DNA from 3 places in the Pseudomonas cavernae genome. Region 2 is predicted to be linked to each of the others. Evidence: predicted binding sites of a transcription regulator. Region 2 holds the regulator's gene; each other region holds the start of a gene.
What was found. The regulator FliA, encoded in region 2, starts transcription of late flagellar genes. The targets are predictions, from matches to a motif close to CTAAAGTTTNNNNNNNNNNNGCCGNTAA.

Region 1 (5,873 bases), 1.6 Mb from region 2:
AAGAGCGTCGCCTGAACAAGCAACTGGCCGAATACGACTTCGATCTGTAACCCGCTCAATAAAAAGCCCCGCAGCTGCGGGGCTTTTTTATGTCTGCGGCTTTCACTCAATCGCGACGATGCGGCGACAGCAGTTCGATCTTGTAACCGTCCGGGTCCTCGACGAAGGCCAGGATGCTGCGGCCGTGCTTCATCGGCCCCGCTTCGCGGGTGATCTTGCCGCCACGGGCACGGATGTCTTCGCAGGCCTTGTAGACATCTTCCACTTCCAGGGCGATATGGCCATAGCCGCTGCCCAGCTCGTACTCGCTCACGCCCCAGTTATGGGTCAGCTCGATCACGCTGTTGTGCGCCTCGTCGCCATAACCGACGAACGCCAGGGTGAACTGGCCGTCCGGGTAATCGTTGCGGCGCAGCAGGGTCATGCCCAGCACTTCGGTGTAGAAGGCGATGGATTTGTCCAGGTCGCCGACCCGCAGCATGGTATGCAGCAGTCTCATCGATGGTCTCCTCATGGCTGGCCACTGGTGGTGGCTCATAAAAGCATAACCCCGGCGCTTGGCCGGGGTTATGGGTGTGGCTAGAACCGCGGAGTCTATCAGAACAGCTTGCGCCCCTTGTTCGCGGCGATGCGCATGCGCAGCGCGTTGAGTTTGATGAAGCCCGCGGCGTCGGCCTGGTTGTACGCGCCGGCATCGTCCTCGAAGGTGGCGATATTGGCGTCGAACAGCGAGTCGTCGGACTTGCGGCCGACGATGATGACGTTGCCCTTGTACAGCTTCAGGCGCACTACACCGTTCACGTTGGTCTGCGAGGCGTCGATCATCTGCTGCAGCATCAGACGCTCCGGGCTCCACCAGTAGCCGGTGTAGATCAGGCTGGCGTACTTCGGCATCAGCTCGTCTTTCAGGTGCGCGACTTCGCGGTCGAGGGTGATCGACTCGATGGCGCGGTGGGCGCGCAGCATGATGGTGCCGCCAGGGGTCTCGTAGCAGCCGCGCGACTTCATGCCGACGTAGCGGTTCTCGACGATGTCGAGACGGCCGATGCCGTTCGCGCCGCCGACGCGGTTCAGTTCGGTGAGCACCTGCGCCGGGGTCATCTCGACGCCGTCGATGGCGACGATGTCACCCTTGCGGTAGGTCAGCTCGATGTAGGTCGGCGCATCGGGAGCCTTCTCCGGGGAGACGGTCCATTTCCACATGTCTTCTTCGTGCTCGGTCCAGGTGTCTTCCAGCACGCCGCCTTCATAGGAGATGTGCAGCAGGTTGGCATCCATGGAGTACGGCGACTTCTTCTTGCCGTGACGCTCGATCGGAATGGCATGCTTCTCGGCGTAGTCCATCAGCTTCTCACGCGACAGCAGGTCCCACTCGCGCCACGGGGCGATGACTTTCACGCCCGGCTTCAACGCATAGGCGCCCAGCTCGAAACGCACCTGGTCGTTGCCCTTGCCGGTGGCGCCGTGGGAAATGGCATCGGCGCCGGTTTCGTTGGCGATCTCGATCAGACGCTTGGCGATCAGCGGGCGGGCGATGGAAGTACCCAGCAGGTACTCGCCTTCATAGACGGTGTTGGCGCGGAACATCGGGTAAACGAAGTCGCGCACGAACTCTTCGCGCAGGTCGTCGATGTAGATTTCCTTGACACCCATGGCCTGCGCCTTGGCACGGGCCGGCTCGACCTCTTCACCCTGACCGAGGTCGGCAGTGAAGGTCACCACTTCGCAGTTATAGGTATCTTGCAGCCACTTCAGAATCACCGAGGTGTCCAAGCCACCGGAATAAGCCAGGACAACCTTCTTCACGTCCGCCATGCCATCAACTCCACGGGGTATTACGGAAAACCCGTGATTCTACTGACCCCGGCGGCCAAATTACAGGGGTGCGACAGCTTGTGACGACGAGGCGACGGCTTCTTTCGCCGACGCGACACCCACGCGATCTCAGGATGCGGCAGGCGCTTTGCCGGCAGCCACGGGGCCTGACGCTGCAGGGGTGGGGGCCGCCGCTGGCGCCTGCGCGGCGGCCGGCGACGGCGCCTCACGCGACAGGTGGACGGTCACCCGTCGGTTCTTCGCCCGACTGGACTCGTTGCGGTTCGCCACCAGCGGGTATTGCTCGCCATAAAAGCGCATGACGATCTGCTCTGCCGCCACACCGTTGGCCTTGAGGTAGTCCTGCACCGCCAGCGCCCGCCGCCGCGACAGGTCGCGGTTGGTCAGCCGGTTGCCGCTGTTGTCGGAATGGCCATCCAGCTCGATATGGTTGACGCTGGGGTCGGCGCGCAGATATTGCAGGATGATTTCCAGCTTGCTGCGCGCCAGCTCGTCCAGCGCCGTACCGCCGCCGGAAAACCCCACCTGGGCCTGTTTGATCTGCTCGAAATTGACCGGCAGCAGCTTGCTGGTACAGGCCAGATAATCGTCGTAGGCCTTGGTGAACTTGACCGGCAACAAGCGCACCTCCAGCTGCTCGCCACTCTGCCGGCTGCGGTGGCGCACCAGCGGACTGCGCCCGTCCAGCAGGCCGCTGAGCAGGCGCCCGGCCTGCAACTGGGTGCTATTGAACGGCACCTCGCCAGTACCGACGCTGACCACGCCGAGGTTGATATCGCCGCGCCCCGGCTGCCAGGGCGCGGCCGCCGCCAGCAGCGTCGCCGAACCGGCACCCAGCCAGCGCTCGCGCGCCTGCAGGCGGAAGGTCGCCTGCTCGCCGGCGCGACGGACGAATTCGCCGCTGCCGAAGTCGGTGATCGCCTGCGACAGCCGGCACTCGAACTGATCGCCCTCGACCTTCCACTCGACCTTCTCCAGCCGGGTCTGGAAGGTCAGTGCCAGCGCCGGCAGGCTGGCGAACAGGCTGAGCAGAACAATGATTGGCTGGCGCACAGCAGGCTCCACGGGGAATAACGGCATTCCCGAGAGGTATCGGTCAGCCAGGACGAAACTTGATAGCGAGTGCCTGAAAGTGGCTTTTCCGGTAGCATTCCAGGCCTGTTTTACCCGCCTGGAACTCCCCATGTCTGACCGCCTGACCCTGCTGCGTCCCGACGACTGGCATATTCACCTGCGCGACGGTGCCGCACTGACGCAAACCGTCGCCGACGTGGCGCGCACCTTCGGCCGCGCCATCATCATGCCCAACCTGGTGCCGCCGGTGCGCAATGCCGAAGAGGCAGACGCCTATCGCCAGCGCATTCTCGCCGCCCGTCCGACCGGCAGCCGTTTCGAACCGCTGATGGTGCTGTACCTGACCGACAGCACCACGTCGGCCGACATCCGCGCCGCCAAAGCCTGCGGTTTCGTCCATGCGGCCAAGCTCTATCCGGCCGGCGCCACCACCAACTCGGACTCCGGCGTGACCAGCATCGACAAGATCTTCCCAGTGCTGGAAGCCATGGCCGAGGTCGGCCTGCCGCTGCTGGTGCACGGCGAGGTCACCCGCGACGAAATCGACGTGTTCGACCGCGAGCAGTTCTTCATCGAGGAACAGCTGAGCCGCGTGGTCGAGCGCTTCCCGACCCTGAAGGTGGTGTTCGAGCACATCACCACCCGCGAGGCGGTGCAGTTCGTCCTGGCGGCACCGGCCAACGTCGGCGCCACCATTACCGCCCATCACCTGCTGTACAACCGCAACCACATGCTGGTCGGCGGCATTCGCCCGCACTTCTATTGCCTGCCGATCCTCAAGCGCAACGTGCATCAGGAAGCGCTACTTGCGGCCGCCACCAGCGGCAACCGCAAGTTCTTCCTCGGCACCGACTCGGCGCCGCACGCCCAGCACGCCAAGGAAGCCGCCTGCGGCTGCGCCGGCTGCTACACCGCCTATGCGGCCATCGAGCTGTACGCCGAGGCCTTCGAGCAGCGCAATGCGCTGGACAAGCTGGAAGCCTTCGCCAGCCATTACGGTGCGGACTTCTATGGCCTGCCGCGCAACCGCGACACCATCACCCTGGTGCGCGAGGAGTGGACTGCCCCGGCCAGCCTGCCCTTCGGCGAGCTGTCGGTGATCCCCCTGCGCGCCGGTGAAAAACTGCGCTGGCGTCTGTTGGAGGATCGCGCGTGAGCGAAAACCTGTACGACGACGAACTCGACGTCAGCCTGCCGTCCGGCCCGCGTCACCCGATGGCCGCGCGCTTTCGCGGCTACCTGCCGGTGGTGGTGGATGTCGAGACCGGCGGCTTCAACTGCGCCACCGACGCCCTGCTGGAAATCGCCGCCACCACCATCGGCATGGACGAACAAGGCTTGCTGTTCCCCGAGCACACCCTGTTTTTCCGTGTCGAGCCGTTCGAAGGCGCCAATATCGAGCAGGCCGCCCTGGAGTTCACCGGAATCAAGCTCGATCACCCGCTGCGCATGGCCGTCAGCGAAGAGCATGCGCTGACGGAGATTTTCCGCAGCCTACGCAAGTCGCTGAAGGCCAACGGCTGCAAGCGCGCCGTCCTGGTTGGCCACAATAGCAGCTTCGATCTGGGCTTCCTGAATGCCGCCGTGGCGCGTACCGGGATCAAGCGCAATCCGTTCCACCCCTTCTCCAGCTTCGATACCGCCACCCTCGCGGGCCTGGCCTACGGTCAGACCGTGCTGGCGAAAGCCTGCCAGAGCGCGGGGATCGAATTCGACGGCCGCGAGGCGCATTCGGCCCGCTATGACACGGAAAAGACCGCCGAGCTGTTCTGCGGCATCGTCAACCGCTGGAAGGAAATGGGCGGCTGGATGGACTTCGACGACTGAGTGAACAGCTCAATCGGCGACCTGGCTGCAACGCCCAATAAAAAGCCCCGCAACTGCGGGGCTTTATTTATTGCTGGCGGCAAATCTCAGAGCCTGTTTACGATCTCGCGAGCCAAGGTCAGGCAAGGCGAAATCGGGCGAAGAAGCACAGTTTACGCGTTGTAAATGAGCATGACTCGCTGCGCTCGCCCTGCGGGCCAGCCTTCGGCTGTTACTCCGCTTCGCTACGTTTTAACGCAACATGGCCGACGCGCAGCAGATCGTGAACAGGCTCTCAGAGCTTGCTGGCGTTCTCGGCCAGGTACTTGGCTACACCTTCCGGCGAAGCGGTCATACCCTTGTCGCCCTTCTTCCAGTTCGCCGGGCAGACTTCGCCGTGCTCCTCGGTGAATTGCAGGGCATCGACTAGGCGCAGCAGCTCATCCATGTTGCGGCCAAGCGGCAGGTCGTTGACGATCTGCGAACGCACCACACCGCTCTTGTCGATGAGGAAGGCGCCACGGTAGGCCACACCGTCATCCGACTCGACGTCATAAGCCTTGGCGATTTCGTGTTTGACGTCGGCTGCCAGGGTATAGCGCACCGGGCCGATGCCGCCCTTGTCCACCGGCGTGTTGCGCCAGGCGTTGTGGCTGAAATGCGAGTCGATGGACACCCCAATCACCTCGACATTGCGCGCCTGAAAGTCGGGAATGCGGTGGTCCAGGGCGATCAGCTCGGACGGGCAGACGAAGGTGAAGTCCAGCGGGTAGAAGAACACTAGGCCGTATTTGCCTTTGAGGGCCGCGGACAGGGTGAAGCTTTCGACGATCTCGCCATTGCCCAGCACGGCGGCAACCGTGAAATCCGGGGCTTGCTTGCCTACGAGTACGCTCATACGTTTTTCTCCCAAAGAGTTGAGCAAGAAGCGGTACTACTCATACCCGAGCGCTCACGACCGCCCGATGACACGACCCGCTCCATAGGGCCAATCTTCATACACCCCGGTTTTCCGCATTGCCCAGCGCTTCAATGCGCCCGAATACTCACCTAAGCCTATGTTTTATAAGGGCTCTTACCACTAATCGGGGAGATGGGAATCCAGCTAGATCAGTTTTGACAAGCATTCTCATTAAGATTAATATCCTGCCCATCAA
Region 2 (5,873 bases):
TGGAGGCCGAGCTGCGCAAGACCCAGGCGAAGATCGCCTCGGCGCAAGCGGAACTGGCCTACCGTGAGCAGGGTGAGGCGCTCAAGGATGGCCAGCTGTTCGCCAACGAATCCATTGTCGCCCCCGAACTGCTGGCTTCGCCGCTGCGCCCCGAGCGTCCGGCGCCGGCCGCCGCCGCCCCGGTGCTGGCTGCCGCCACCGACCAGCATGCCCTCGAGGCCATGCGTTCCGAACTGCATGGCCTGCGCGAGCTGATCGAAGTGCAGCTCGGCTCCATGGCCTGGGGGCAGATGCAGAATCGCCGTCCGCAGCAGGCCAGCCTATGGCGCCGCCTGCAGCGCATGGGCCTGCCCGCCGAGCTGTCGCGCAGCCTGCTGGAGCGCGTGGCCGGCATTGCCGAGCCGCGTCAGGCCTGGCGCATGCTGCTCGCGCATCTGGCCCAGGCCATCCGCACGCCGAAGGAAGAGCCGCTGGAAGAGGGCGGGGTGATAGCCCTGGTCGGCCCCGCCGGCATGGGCAAGACCACCACCTTGGCCAAGCTGGCGGCGCGTTATGTGCTTAAGTACGGCGCGCAGAATGTCGCCCTGGTCAGCATGGACAGCTTCCGTATTGGCGCCCAGGAGCAACTGAAGACGCTCGGGCGCATCCTCAATGTCTCGGTGACCCAGGTCGACCCCGGCCAGTCGCTGCTCCAGGCCCTGGCGCCGCTGGCGCGCAAGCGCCTGGTGCTGATCGATACCGCCGGTCTGCCGGCCAACGATCCGGCCCTGTGCCTGCAGCTGGAAGCCCTGGCGGGACGTGGCATCAAGGCCAGGAATTACCTGGTCATGGCTGCCACCAGCCAGAGCCAGGTGCTCAAGGCGGCGTACCATAGCTACAAACGTTGCGGACTGTCCGGCTGCATCATCACCAAGGCGGATGAGGCCGCGAGCCTCGGCGAGGTGCTAGGGCTGGCTATCGGTCAGCATCTGCCGGTAGCCTATCTCGCCGATGGGCCGCGGATTCCGGACGATCTGCAGGTCCCCCGCAGCCATCAACTGGTCAGTCGCGCCGTCAGCCTGCAGACCGCGGAAGAGCCGAGCGAAGATGTCATGGCGGAAATGTTCGCCGGTCTCTATCAAAGCTCGCAGCGCCGGGTCGGCTAGATCTCGCGACGGACAGAACGGAAGCAGCCAAATGAAGCATGACAAGGTGTGGAACTAACATGGGAATGCACCCCGTACAGGTGATCGCCGTGACCGGCGGCAAAGGTGGCGTGGGCAAGACCAACGTCTCGGTGAATCTGTCCCTGGCCCTGGCCGACCTCGGTCGCCGGGTGATGCTGATGGACGCCGACCTCGGCCTGGCCAACGTCGATGTGCTGCTGGGCTTGACGCCCAAGCGCACGCTGGCCGATGTGGTCAGCGGTGAATGCGATCTGCGTGACGTGATCATCCCGGGCCCCGGCGGCATTCGCGTGGTGCCGGCGGCTTCCGGCACCCAGAGCATGGTGCAGCTGTCGCATATGCAACACGCCGGGCTGATCCAGGCCTTCAGCGATATCAGCGACAACCTCGATGTGCTGATCATCGATACCGCCGCCGGTATCAGCGACGCGGTGGTCAGCTTCGTCCGCGCCGCCCAGGAAGTGCTGGTGGTGGTGTGCGACGAACCGACCTCGATCACCGACGCCTATGCGCTGATCAAACTGCTCAACCGCGATCACGGCATGAGCCGCTTCCGCGTGCTGGCCAACATGGCCCACAGTCCGCAGGAGGGGCGCAACCTGTTCGCCAAGCTGACCAAGGTTACCGACCGCTTCCTCGACGTGGCCCTGCAGTATGTCGGCGCCGTGCCATACGACGAGTCGGTGCGCAAGGCGGTACAAAAACAGCGCGCCGTGTATGACGCGTTTCCGCGTTCGAAATGTGCCCTGGCGTTCAAGGCGATCGCCCAGAAAGTCGACGGTTGGCCGCTTCCAGCCAACCCGCGCGGCCATCTGGAGTTTTTCGTCGAGCGTCTGGTGCGGCACCCGTCTACCGAACCGGCCGTATGATCGCAGCCACTGGACAGCGTATGTACTACAAGGCACAGGCACGGGATTCCCAGCACCAGTTGATCGAGCGCTATGCGCCGCTGGTCAAGCGCATCGCCTACCACCTGTTGGGCCGCCTGCCGGCCAGCGTGCAGGTCGAGGATCTGATCCAGGCCGGGATGATCGGCCTGCTCGAGGCCGCGAAGAAATACGACTCCAGCAAGGGCGCGAGTTTCGAGACTTTCGTCGGCATCCGCATCCGCGGTTCGATGCTCGACGAGGTGCGCAAGGGCGACTGGGCGCCGCGTTCGGTGCACCGCAACAGCCGCATGGTCAGCGATGCGATCCGGAAAATTGAAGCGCGAACCGGTCGTGACGCTAAAGATCACGAGGTTGCTGCCGAACTCCAATTGAGTCTCGAAGATTACTACGGCATCCTTGGTGACACTTTGGGCAGCCGCCTGTTCAGTTTCGACGACCTGTTGCAGGACGGCGAACATGGCGAGCTGGCCGAAGACGCCGAGAGTACCCACTCAGAACCTTCACGCGATCTGGAAGAGGAACGCTTCCAGGGCGCTTTGGCGGACGCCATCGGCAAGCTGCCGGAGCGGGAAAAGTTGGTGTTGTCGCTGTATTACGACGAAGAGCTGAATCTCAAGGAAATCGGCGAAGTGCTGGGGGTCAGCGAGTCGCGAGTCAGCCAGTTGCATAGCCAGTGTGCCGCGCGTTTGCGTGCACGTTTGGGCGAATGGCGCGCACGCTGAGGCGCTATTTGGGGCTGTAGTTGCACGATTGATCGGCGCCTCCCCGGGGCGGGGGCGTTTAAGACTGACCGGAGGTCGACTTGGACAAGAATATGAAAATCCTCATCGTTGACGATTTCTCGACGATGCGACGGATCATCAAGAACCTCTTGCGTGATTTGGGTTTCACCAACACGTCCGAGGCGGACGATGGCACCACCGCGCTGCCGATGCTGCATAGCGGCAACTTCGACTTCCTGGTGACCGACTGGAACATGCCGGGCATGACCGGTATCGACCTGCTGCGCGCGGTGCGCGCCGACGAGCGCCTCAAGCACCTGCCGGTGCTGATGGTGACCGCCGAAGCCAAGCGTGATCAGATCATCGAGGCGGCACAGGCCGGGGTAAACGGCTATGTCGTCAAACCGTTCACGGCGCAAGTACTGAAAGAAAAGATCGAGAAGATCTTCGAGCGCGTCAACGGCTGATCTCCGCCGCGAGGGCACTATGGATCACAACGATTCCCTGCTGGGTGACCTCGAGTCGACCCTGAAAAGTCACGCCCGCGAACTGGTCGAAAGCCTGGAAAAAGGCAACTTCGGCGAGGCCGTGCAGCTCATTCACGAGCTCAACAAGGCGCGCGACCGTGGCCTCTATCACGAGGTCGGCAAGCTGACCCGCGAATTGCACAACTCGATCGTCAACTTCCAGCTCGATCCGCGCATGCCCCATGCTCAGGAAGTCTCGCAGATCACCGACGCCACCGAGCGGCTGAACTACGTGGTGACCATGACCGAGAAGGCGGCCAACCGCACCATGGACTTGGTCGAGCAGAGCGCGCCGTTGGTCAACGATCTCAGCGACGAGGCCCAGCGCCTGAGTGCCGACTGGGGGCGTTTCATGCGCCGCGAGTTGGGTGCCGACGCCTTCCGCGATCTGGCCAAGCGCATCGAGCTGTTCCTCGCCCGCAGCGAGCGCGACACGCACAAGCTGTCGGCCAATCTCAACGACATTCTGTTGGCGCAGGACTTCCAGGACCTCACCGGGCAAGTGATCAAACGGGTCACCCAGCTGGTCACCGAGGTGGAGAGCGATCTGCTCAAGTTGATGCTGATGGCCAGCAGTGTCGATCGCTTCGCCGGCATCGAGCACGATCTCGATCAGCTGCGTAGCGAACAAAAACAACAAAAAAATCCATCCCAGGGTGAAGGTCCGCAGATTCATGCCGATAAGCGTGATGACGTCGTATCCGGTCAGGACGATGTCGACGATCTGCTGTCCAGCCTGGGTTTCTAGGTTCTGGCTGAACCTTTTGGAGCACGCACAATGAGCTTTGGCGCCGATGAAGAAATCCTCCAGGACTTCCTGGTAGAGGCCGGCGAGATTCTCGAGCAACTTTCCGAGCAACTGGTCGAGCTGGAAAGCCGGCCGGATGACGCGGACCTGCTCAATGCCATCTTTCGCGGGTTCCATACCGTCAAGGGCGGTGCCGGCTTCCTCCAGCTGAACGAGTTGGTGGATTGCTGCCACATCGCCGAGAACGTCTTCGACATCCTGCGCAAGGGCGAACGGCGGGTCGATTCGGAATTGATGGACGTGGTTCTGGCTGCGTTGGATGCGGTCAACGGCATGTTCACCGAGGTGCGCGAGCGCGTCGCCTTGACCCCGGCTTCTCCGCAGTTGCTGGCCGCCCTGGCGCGCCTGGCCGAGCCGCAGCGCGACGACGAACTGGCTGCGCCTGCAGCCGTCGCCGAGCCAGAGCCAACGGTGGCTAGCGGCGACATCACCGATAGCGAGTTCGAGCAACTGCTCGAAGCCCTCGGCGATGAGCCGGGCGCTCAGGCGGAAACAGTCGCCGCGGGCGGCGATGAGATCAGCGACGACGAATTCGAGGCGTTGCTCGACCAGTTGCATGGCAAGGGCCAGTTCGGCGGCGGCGTGGCGGCTGCGACAGTGGCTGTGGCCGAAGCGCCGGTGGCGGACGTGGTTGCCAGCGATGACATCAGTGACGACGAATTCGAGGCCTTGCTCGATCAGCTGCACGGCAAGGGCAAGTTCGACGCCAGCGCCGCCACTGTTGCGGCTGGCGAAAGTGTTGCAAGTGCCGCGGTGGTGGCCGGGCCGGTTGCCGTCGCAAGTGCGGCGAGTGAGCTGATCAGCGACGACGAATTCGAAGCCTTGCTCGATCAGCTGCATGGCAAGGGCAAGTTCAGCGAGGCCGCCAGCACTGGCGCCGACGAGTCTGCCGTTGCGGTCGCCACTCCGGTGCCGGCCATCAACGGCGCGGCCAAGCCGGCGGCGCCGAGCAAACCGGCCACCCCGGCGCCGGCCAAGGCCGAGCCGCTGCGCAGTGCTGCGCCGGCGAGCGACAAGCCGGCGGCAAGCAGCGAGGCGGAAACCACGGTGCGGGTCGACACCGCGCGCCTGGACGAGATCATGAACATGGTCGGCGAACTGGTGTTGGTGCGTAATCGCCTGGTGCGCCTGGGTGCCAACAGCAGCGACGAGAGCATGGCCAAGGCCGTGTCCAACCTCGACGTGGTCACCGCCGACCTGCAGACCGCGGTGATGAAGACCCGCATGCAGCCGATCAAGAAGGTCTTCGGCCGCTTCCCGCGCCTGGTCCGCGATCTGGCGCGCAATCTGAAGAAAGAAATCAACCTGGAACTGGTGGGCGAGGAAACCGACCTCGACAAGAACCTGGTCGAGGCCCTGGCCGACCCGCTGGTGCACCTGGTGCGCAACTCGGTGGACCACGGCATCGAGCTGCCGGAGGCGCGCGAGGCCAAGGGCAAGAACCGTGGCGGGCGCATCGTCCTGGCGGCGCAGCAAGAGGGCGACCATATCCTCCTGTCGATCACCGACGACGGCAACGGCATGGATCCCGACGTGCTGCGCGTCAAGGCGGTGGAGAAGGGCCTGCTGGACAAGGACGCCGCCGAGCGCCTGAACGAATCGGAATGCTACAACCTGATCTTCGCTCCGGGCTTCTCGACCAAGACCGAGATTTCCGACGTGTCCGGCCGCGGCGTTGGCATGGATGTGGTGAAGACCAAGATTTCCCAGCTCAACGGCACCATCAATATCCATTCGAGCAAGGGCCAGGGCACCAAGAT
Region 3 (5,873 bases), 1.6 Mb from region 2:
GGCTGGTGGTGCTGCCATTCTTCAGGCTGACGGCCAGGGTGCCGTTCTGCACCGCATAGCCGGTGGCGTCGGCGTGGGAGCCGTTGGCCAGCGGCGCGGCTTGGTCGAGGAAGGCGCGGGCGTAGGCGATGACCTTGTCGCCGCGGACCTTGTTGTAGCCTTTGCCCTTCTCGGCGCCGCCTTCTTCGCTGATCACGTCGGTGCCGTACAGCGCGTCGTACAGCGAGCCCCAGCGGGCGTTGGCGGCGTTCAGGGCGAAGCGCGCGTTCATTACCGGCACCACCAGCTGCGGGCCGGCCATGCGGGCGATTTCGTCGTCGACGTTTTCGGTGGTGGCGCGGAAGTCTTCGGCTTCCGGCAGCAGGTAGCCGATGTCCTGCAGGAAGGCCTTGTAGGCCACGGCGTCATGCGCCTGGCCGGCCCGCGCCTGGTGCCAGGCGTCGATCTGGGCCTGCAATTCGTCGCGCTTGGCAAGCAGGGCTTTGTTCTTGGGCGCGAGGTCATTAATGACCGCTTCCACACCGGCCCAGAATTTGTCGGCAGCGATGCCGGTACCGGGGATGGCTTCGTTGTTCACGAAGTCGAACAGCACTTTGGCGACCTGCAGGCCGCCGACTTGAACGCGATCAGTCATCACTTGCCTCACTCTGCTCAATAACCACTTCAACCGCTTCGGATCGGGCTTCTGCCGTCTTGTAGTCCGAGGCGCGGCATACTACATGAAGATCTCGGGAAAATCAGTGGGCACGCGTCGCGCTGCGACCGGAATGTGCCTTTTGGTCACACTGAGGACAGTAATGTTCGCAAATAATGTGTGAATTGTTCCAGATAAATCTTAAAACAGTACACGATTATTTATTTCGCTGGCCTGTGGCAGGGCGTCGCAGGTTTGCTCGGATGTAGGCGTGCACCGCTGCCTATACTCCAGCGACCTGACTTGGAGCCCTGTCCATGCCCGTGTATCGCGCGACTGCCAGTGATCTCGACGAACTGGCCGAGCTGTTCGGCGCCTACCTGCAGTTCTACCAGGTAGCGCAACCGCTGCCGTCGATTGCCACCTTCCTGGGCGCGCGCCTGCAACGCGAGGATTCGGTGCTGTTTATCGCCCGCGCGGACGAGGGCCAGGCCCTGGGCTTCGTCCAGCTCTATCCGTTCTTCTCCTCGCTGGCGCTGCAACCGGCCTGGCTGCTCAGCGACCTCTATGTAGTGCCGGCGGCCCGCCGCCAGGGCATCGGCGAAATGCTGATGGGCGCCGCCCGCGCCCATGCCGAGGCCACCGGTGCCTGTGGCTTGCAACTGGAAACGGCGAAGACCAATCTGGCCGGACAGGCACTCTACGAGCGCCTAGGCTATGTAAGGGATGAGGTTTTCTACACCTACTGGCTGAGCCTGACGCCGCGCTGAGCGCGCCGACGGGGCGGCATGAAGAGGAGTCGCGCGTGAATCATCTAGTTCTCACGGTCATCGCCCAGGATCAGCCCGGCCTGGTGGAGCGCATCGCCAAGTGCATCGCCGAGCACGGCGGCAACTGGCTGGAGAGCCGCATGGCGCGGATGGCCGGGCAGTTCGCCGGGATTCTCAAGATCAGCGTGCCGGCCGAGGCCTACGACGAACTGGTCGATGCCCTGCAAGCCCTGCAGGGGGAGGGCATCCGCGTGTTGCTGGCGGAAAGCGGCATCGAGCCGTCCTGCACCTGGAAGCCGATCCATCTCGACCTGGTCGGCAACGACCGCCCCGGCATCGTCCGCGACATCACCCGCCTGCTCAGCGAGCACGGCATCAACATCGAGAGCCTGGTCACCGAGGTGCTGCCGGCGCCGATGAGCAGCGAGCCGCTGTTTCATGCCGAGGCGATATTGGCGGTGCCGCTGACCCTGTCGCTGGAGCTGCTGCAAACCCGCCTGGAAACCCTGGCCGACGATCTGATGGTGGAGCTCAACCTGCGCCCCGAGGTGTGAAAGACGGGGTTTAGCGTGCGCGCCGGGCAAAGCTGCTCACGGCGCGCTCGATGCATTGCACGGTCTTGGCAAATGCCTGCAGCTGGCTGTCGCCGAGCGGCTGGCCGAGCCGGTCCGCCACCACCAGCATGACCACCCGGCCGTTGCTGGCCAGCGAGCGCAGCAGCAGGTGTTCGCTGGGGAACAGCGCTTTCAGCGCGCCGGGCAGCAGCGCGGAATACTGCGCCAGATTGGCCGGCGAGAGACGCAGCTGTCCGGGTTGGGCGAGCAGGCGGCGCAGCACCTGGCTGTGATTCGGCTCCAGTTCCAGGCCTTTGGCCTCGGCCGCCAGTCCGGCGCTCTGCTGGGCGCGCAGGCGGCTGTGGCTGCGATCGGCGAGCAGCAGCATGACGCGCGGCAGGCCGCAGTGCTGCAGGGCATCGCGGGCGCAGGCGGTCAATTGCCCGACATTGAGGAACGGGCTGGGCTCGCACAGCAGTTCGGCGCAGGCCTGGCGCCAGTCGCTCAGGTCGGCGGCAGGCGTTACGGCGGCGGCTGGGGCGGGCAGCGGCTGCCAATGGCTCGCCGTCCAGGGCCATAGCAGCGCTTCGGCCGGCTGCCAGGGCGCCGCGCTACTAGGCTGGCGCGCGCTGGTTACCGCCTGCTGGTGCACCAGTTGCTGGATGTCGCCCAGCGGCAGCTGCAGGTACAGGGCGCTCAGGCGCTGCCAGCGCAGGCTGTGGTTGCCGCCCCAACTGGCGTGGGCGGACAGCGCCAGGCTGTTGGCCAGCAGCACGGTGTTGGCCGGCTGGGTCAGCCAGCGGCGCAGTGCCGGGTCGGCGTCCAGGCGCTGTTGTTGCTGCAGCGGGTGTTCGTGGTCGTGGGCGATCTGCAGGGCCTTGACCAGCAGGCGGCGATCGCTGAGCAGCAAGCGGTAGCCGTGCGCGATCCACTCCGGCAGGCGCCAGTGTTCGGCGAGTTGCAGGCCGAGTTGCAGCAGCGGCAGGCCGAACAGCTCGAACTCGACCTTGGTCGCCGGCTCGCCGGCGACCAGCACGCGTTGCTCCCAGGCCTCGAACAGCTGCGGCTGGGTCATGGCCAGCGGCCACAGCGGGGCGAGAAACAGCAGGCTGGTGCAGTGCAGCTCCTGCCACAGGCGCGCCAGCCGCGCGCCGAACAGCCCACTGGCCTGCTGTGCGGCATGCTGGCTGATCTGCAGCAGCTGGCGCAGGGCTTTGGGAATATCCGTTTCGGCTAGCGCCGGCAGCTGATTGAGCAGCTCCTCGCTGCGCTGCAGGCCCAGACGGTTGAGCGCAACCTCCAGGCTCTCGGCCGGCTGGCCGAGGCTGCCGACGTGGCGATTGGCCTCGCGCAGCAGGTGCAGGGCTGCGCCTGGGCAGCCCTGCAGCAGTTCGGCGAGCTCGCGCAGCGACCGCCGGCTGTCGCGCAGGGCGCGGCGCAGTTGCTCGTGTTGCTCGGCGGGCACCGGCAAACGCAGCGTTTCCAGCTGCTGGCGCCAGGCGTCGAAGGTGCGAGGTAAAGGCTTGGGCGTCGGCATGCGGGAGCACTAAAGTGGATTTTCGTGTGGTCGGCCTATAGTCTGGCGCAAATCTTCCGATAAATAGAAGGGCGGCAGTCTTCAGCCCTCTACCTTCGATGCAAGTAGTTCCCTTATGGCAAAAATCATCGGCATCATCGTCGTATTCGCCAGCGTGCTCGGCGGATACCTCCTTTCCCATGGCCAGCTCGCCGCGCTGATCCAGCCCTTCGAGGTGCTGATCATCGGCGGCGCGGCGTTCGGCGCCTTCCTCCAGGCCAACCCGGGCAGCACCACCATGCACGTGGTGAAGAAGTCGCTGAAGCTGTTCAGCTCGCGCTTCACCCACACCTTCTACCTGGAAGTGCTGCGCCTGCTCTACGAGATTCTCAACAAGAGCCGCCGCGAAGGCATGATGGCCATCGAGGCGGATGTCGAAGACCCGGGTGCCAGCCCGATTTTCAGCAAATATCCGGCGGTGCTGCAGGATGAGCGGATGACCGCCTATGTCTGCGATTACCTGCGCATCATGTCCTCCGGCAACATGGCGCCGCATGAACTGGAGGGCCTGTTCGATATGGAATTGGCCAGCCTCAAGGAGCATCTGGAGCATCCCTCCCATGCCGTGACCAAGGTCGCCGATGCCCTGCCGGGCTTCGGCATCGTCGCCGCGGTGCTGGGCATCGTGGTGACCATGGCCATGCTCGGCGAGGCGGAGCAGGCGGCGCTGGGCCAGCATGTCGGCGCAGCGCTGGTCGGTACCTTCTTGGGGATCCTCGCCGCCTACGGCTTCTTCGGACCGTTGGCCGGCGCCCTGGAGCACGATGCCAAGGAAGAGCTGAATGTCTACGAGGCGATCAAGGCCTGCCTGGTCGCTTCCGCCTCGGGAATGCCGCCGAGCATGGCGGTGGAGTTCGGCCGCAAGGTGTTGTTCCCGGCCCACCGCCCGAGCTTTATCGAGCTCGAGCAGGCCATGCGCGGCAACTGACGGCTAAGCGATGGATAACAACCAGCCCATCATCGTCAAGCGCGTCAAGCGCTATGCCGCCGGCCACCACGGCGGCTCCTGGAAGATCGCCTTCGCCGACTTCGCCACGGCGATGATGGCGTTCTTCCTGGTGCTGTGGCTGATGTCCTCGGCCACGCCGGAGCAGAAGAAGGCGATTTCCGGCTATTTCCAGGACCCGGTGGGCTTCACCGAAAGCGCCAGCCCCTATGTCATCGACCTCGGCGGCACGCCGACGCCGGCGCCGGAGAAGACCCTCAACCCGGAAATCCAGACCATCCCGGACGACCAGGACAAGAGCAAGACCGACCCGAGCCAGGCCGAGGAGATCGCCGACCGCCTCGAGCGGGAGCGCCTCGAGCTGCTGCTCCAGGAGCTGCAGAACAAGGTCGACGAGAACCCGCAGCTGCAGCGCTTCAAGGATCAGATCCTGTTCGAGATCACCCAGGACGGCCTGCGCATCCAGATCATGGACGCCGAGAACCGGCCGATGTTCGACCTCGGCAGCGCGCGCCTGCAGCCGTATTTTGAGGACATCCTGCTGGCCATGGCCGACACCATCAAGGCGGTGCCGAACAAGATCAGCGTCAGCGGCCATACCGACGCCAAGCCGTTCGCCGGTGCCGGCGGGTTCGGCAACTGGGAGCTGTCCGCCAGCCGCGCCAACGCCGCGCGCCGGGCGCTGGTGGCCGGCGGTTATCTGGATGAACAGGTGGCGCGGGTGGTCGGCTATGCCTCGTCGTCGCTGTTCGACCGCGAGGATCCGTTCAACCCGGTGAACCGCCGCATCGACATCATCGTCCTGACCAAGAAGGCCCAGCGCGCCATCGAGGGCGAGCAGGAGGCCAAGCCGGAACCGCCGGCGGCGCCTGAGACGGCTCCGCCCGCTGCCCCGGCTGCGGTCACGCCAGCGGCCGCCGCCACGCAGACGCCGACGCCGCCGGGCGATAAGCGCAACATTTTCGACGCCGGCGGGCTCAAGCTCGACGAGCCGCGCGACCAGTAAGCGCCGGCCTGGAAAGCGAAAGACCGCGGCCAGCCGCGGTCTTTTTGTCTGCGCCAGGCGAGCCTAGTAAGTGGTTTCCGGCAGGCTGGCGAGGATATGCCGGTAGCTGGCCATCCGCTGCGGCTGGATGCGCCCGTCCTCGATGGCCTGCAGCAGTGCGCAGCCGGGCTCGCGGTCGTGCTTGCAGTCGCGGAAGCGGCAGTGGCCGAGCAGCTCGCGGAACTCGATGAAGCCGGCCTCGATATCGTCGCGGCTGACATGCACCAGGCCGAACTCGCGGATGCCGGGCGAGTCGATCAGGTCGCCGCCGCCGGGGAAGTGGAACAGCCGCGCCGTGGTGGTGGTGTGCATGCCCTTGCCGGTCAGCTCCGACAGCGGCCCGACGCG

Region 1: D3880_RS16475 (flagellar protein MotY) is a predicted target of FliA. The motif match lies at 2,926-2,953, and genes of this name have one in related genera.
Region 3: motA (flagellar motor stator protein MotA) is a predicted target of FliA. The motif match lies at 3,531-3,558, and genes of this name have one in related genera.

The regions. Positions count from the first base shown of each region.
Region 1 covers NZ_CP032419.1:3,606,958-3,612,830, forward strand. The annotation lists gene D3880_RS16460 (PA3496 family putative envelope integrity protein) at 1-50, shown strand, start outside; gene gloA (lactoylglutathione lyase) at 107-499, opposite strand; gene D3880_RS16470 (argininosuccinate synthase) at 598-1,815, opposite strand; gene D3880_RS16475 (flagellar protein MotY) at 1,945-2,916, opposite strand; gene pyrC (dihydroorotase) at 3,020-4,066, shown strand; gene rnt (ribonuclease T) at 4,063-4,737, shown strand; gene D3880_RS16490 (peroxiredoxin) at 5,012-5,614, opposite strand.
Region 2 covers NZ_CP032419.1:1,987,305-1,993,177, forward strand. The annotation lists gene flhF (flagellar biosynthesis GTPase FlhF) at 1-1,145, shown strand, start outside; gene fleN (flagellar synthesis regulator FleN) at 1,205-2,035, shown strand; gene fliA (RNA polymerase sigma factor FliA) at 2,032-2,778, shown strand; gene D3880_RS09205 (chemotaxis response regulator CheY) at 2,871-3,245, shown strand; gene D3880_RS09210 (protein phosphatase CheZ) at 3,265-4,053, shown strand; gene D3880_RS09215 (chemotaxis protein CheA) at 4,084-5,873, shown strand, end outside.
Region 3 covers NZ_CP032419.1:408,954-414,826, forward strand. The annotation lists gene D3880_RS01840 (malate synthase G) at 1-634, opposite strand, end outside; gene D3880_RS01845 (GNAT family N-acetyltransferase) at 952-1,404, shown strand; gene D3880_RS01850 (glycine cleavage system transcriptional repressor) at 1,440-1,958, shown strand; gene D3880_RS01855 (HDOD domain-containing protein) at 1,969-3,495, opposite strand; gene motA (flagellar motor stator protein MotA) at 3,611-4,462, shown strand; gene motB (flagellar motor protein MotB) at 4,473-5,486, shown strand; gene rsgA (small ribosomal subunit biogenesis GTPase RsgA) at 5,550-5,873, opposite strand, start outside.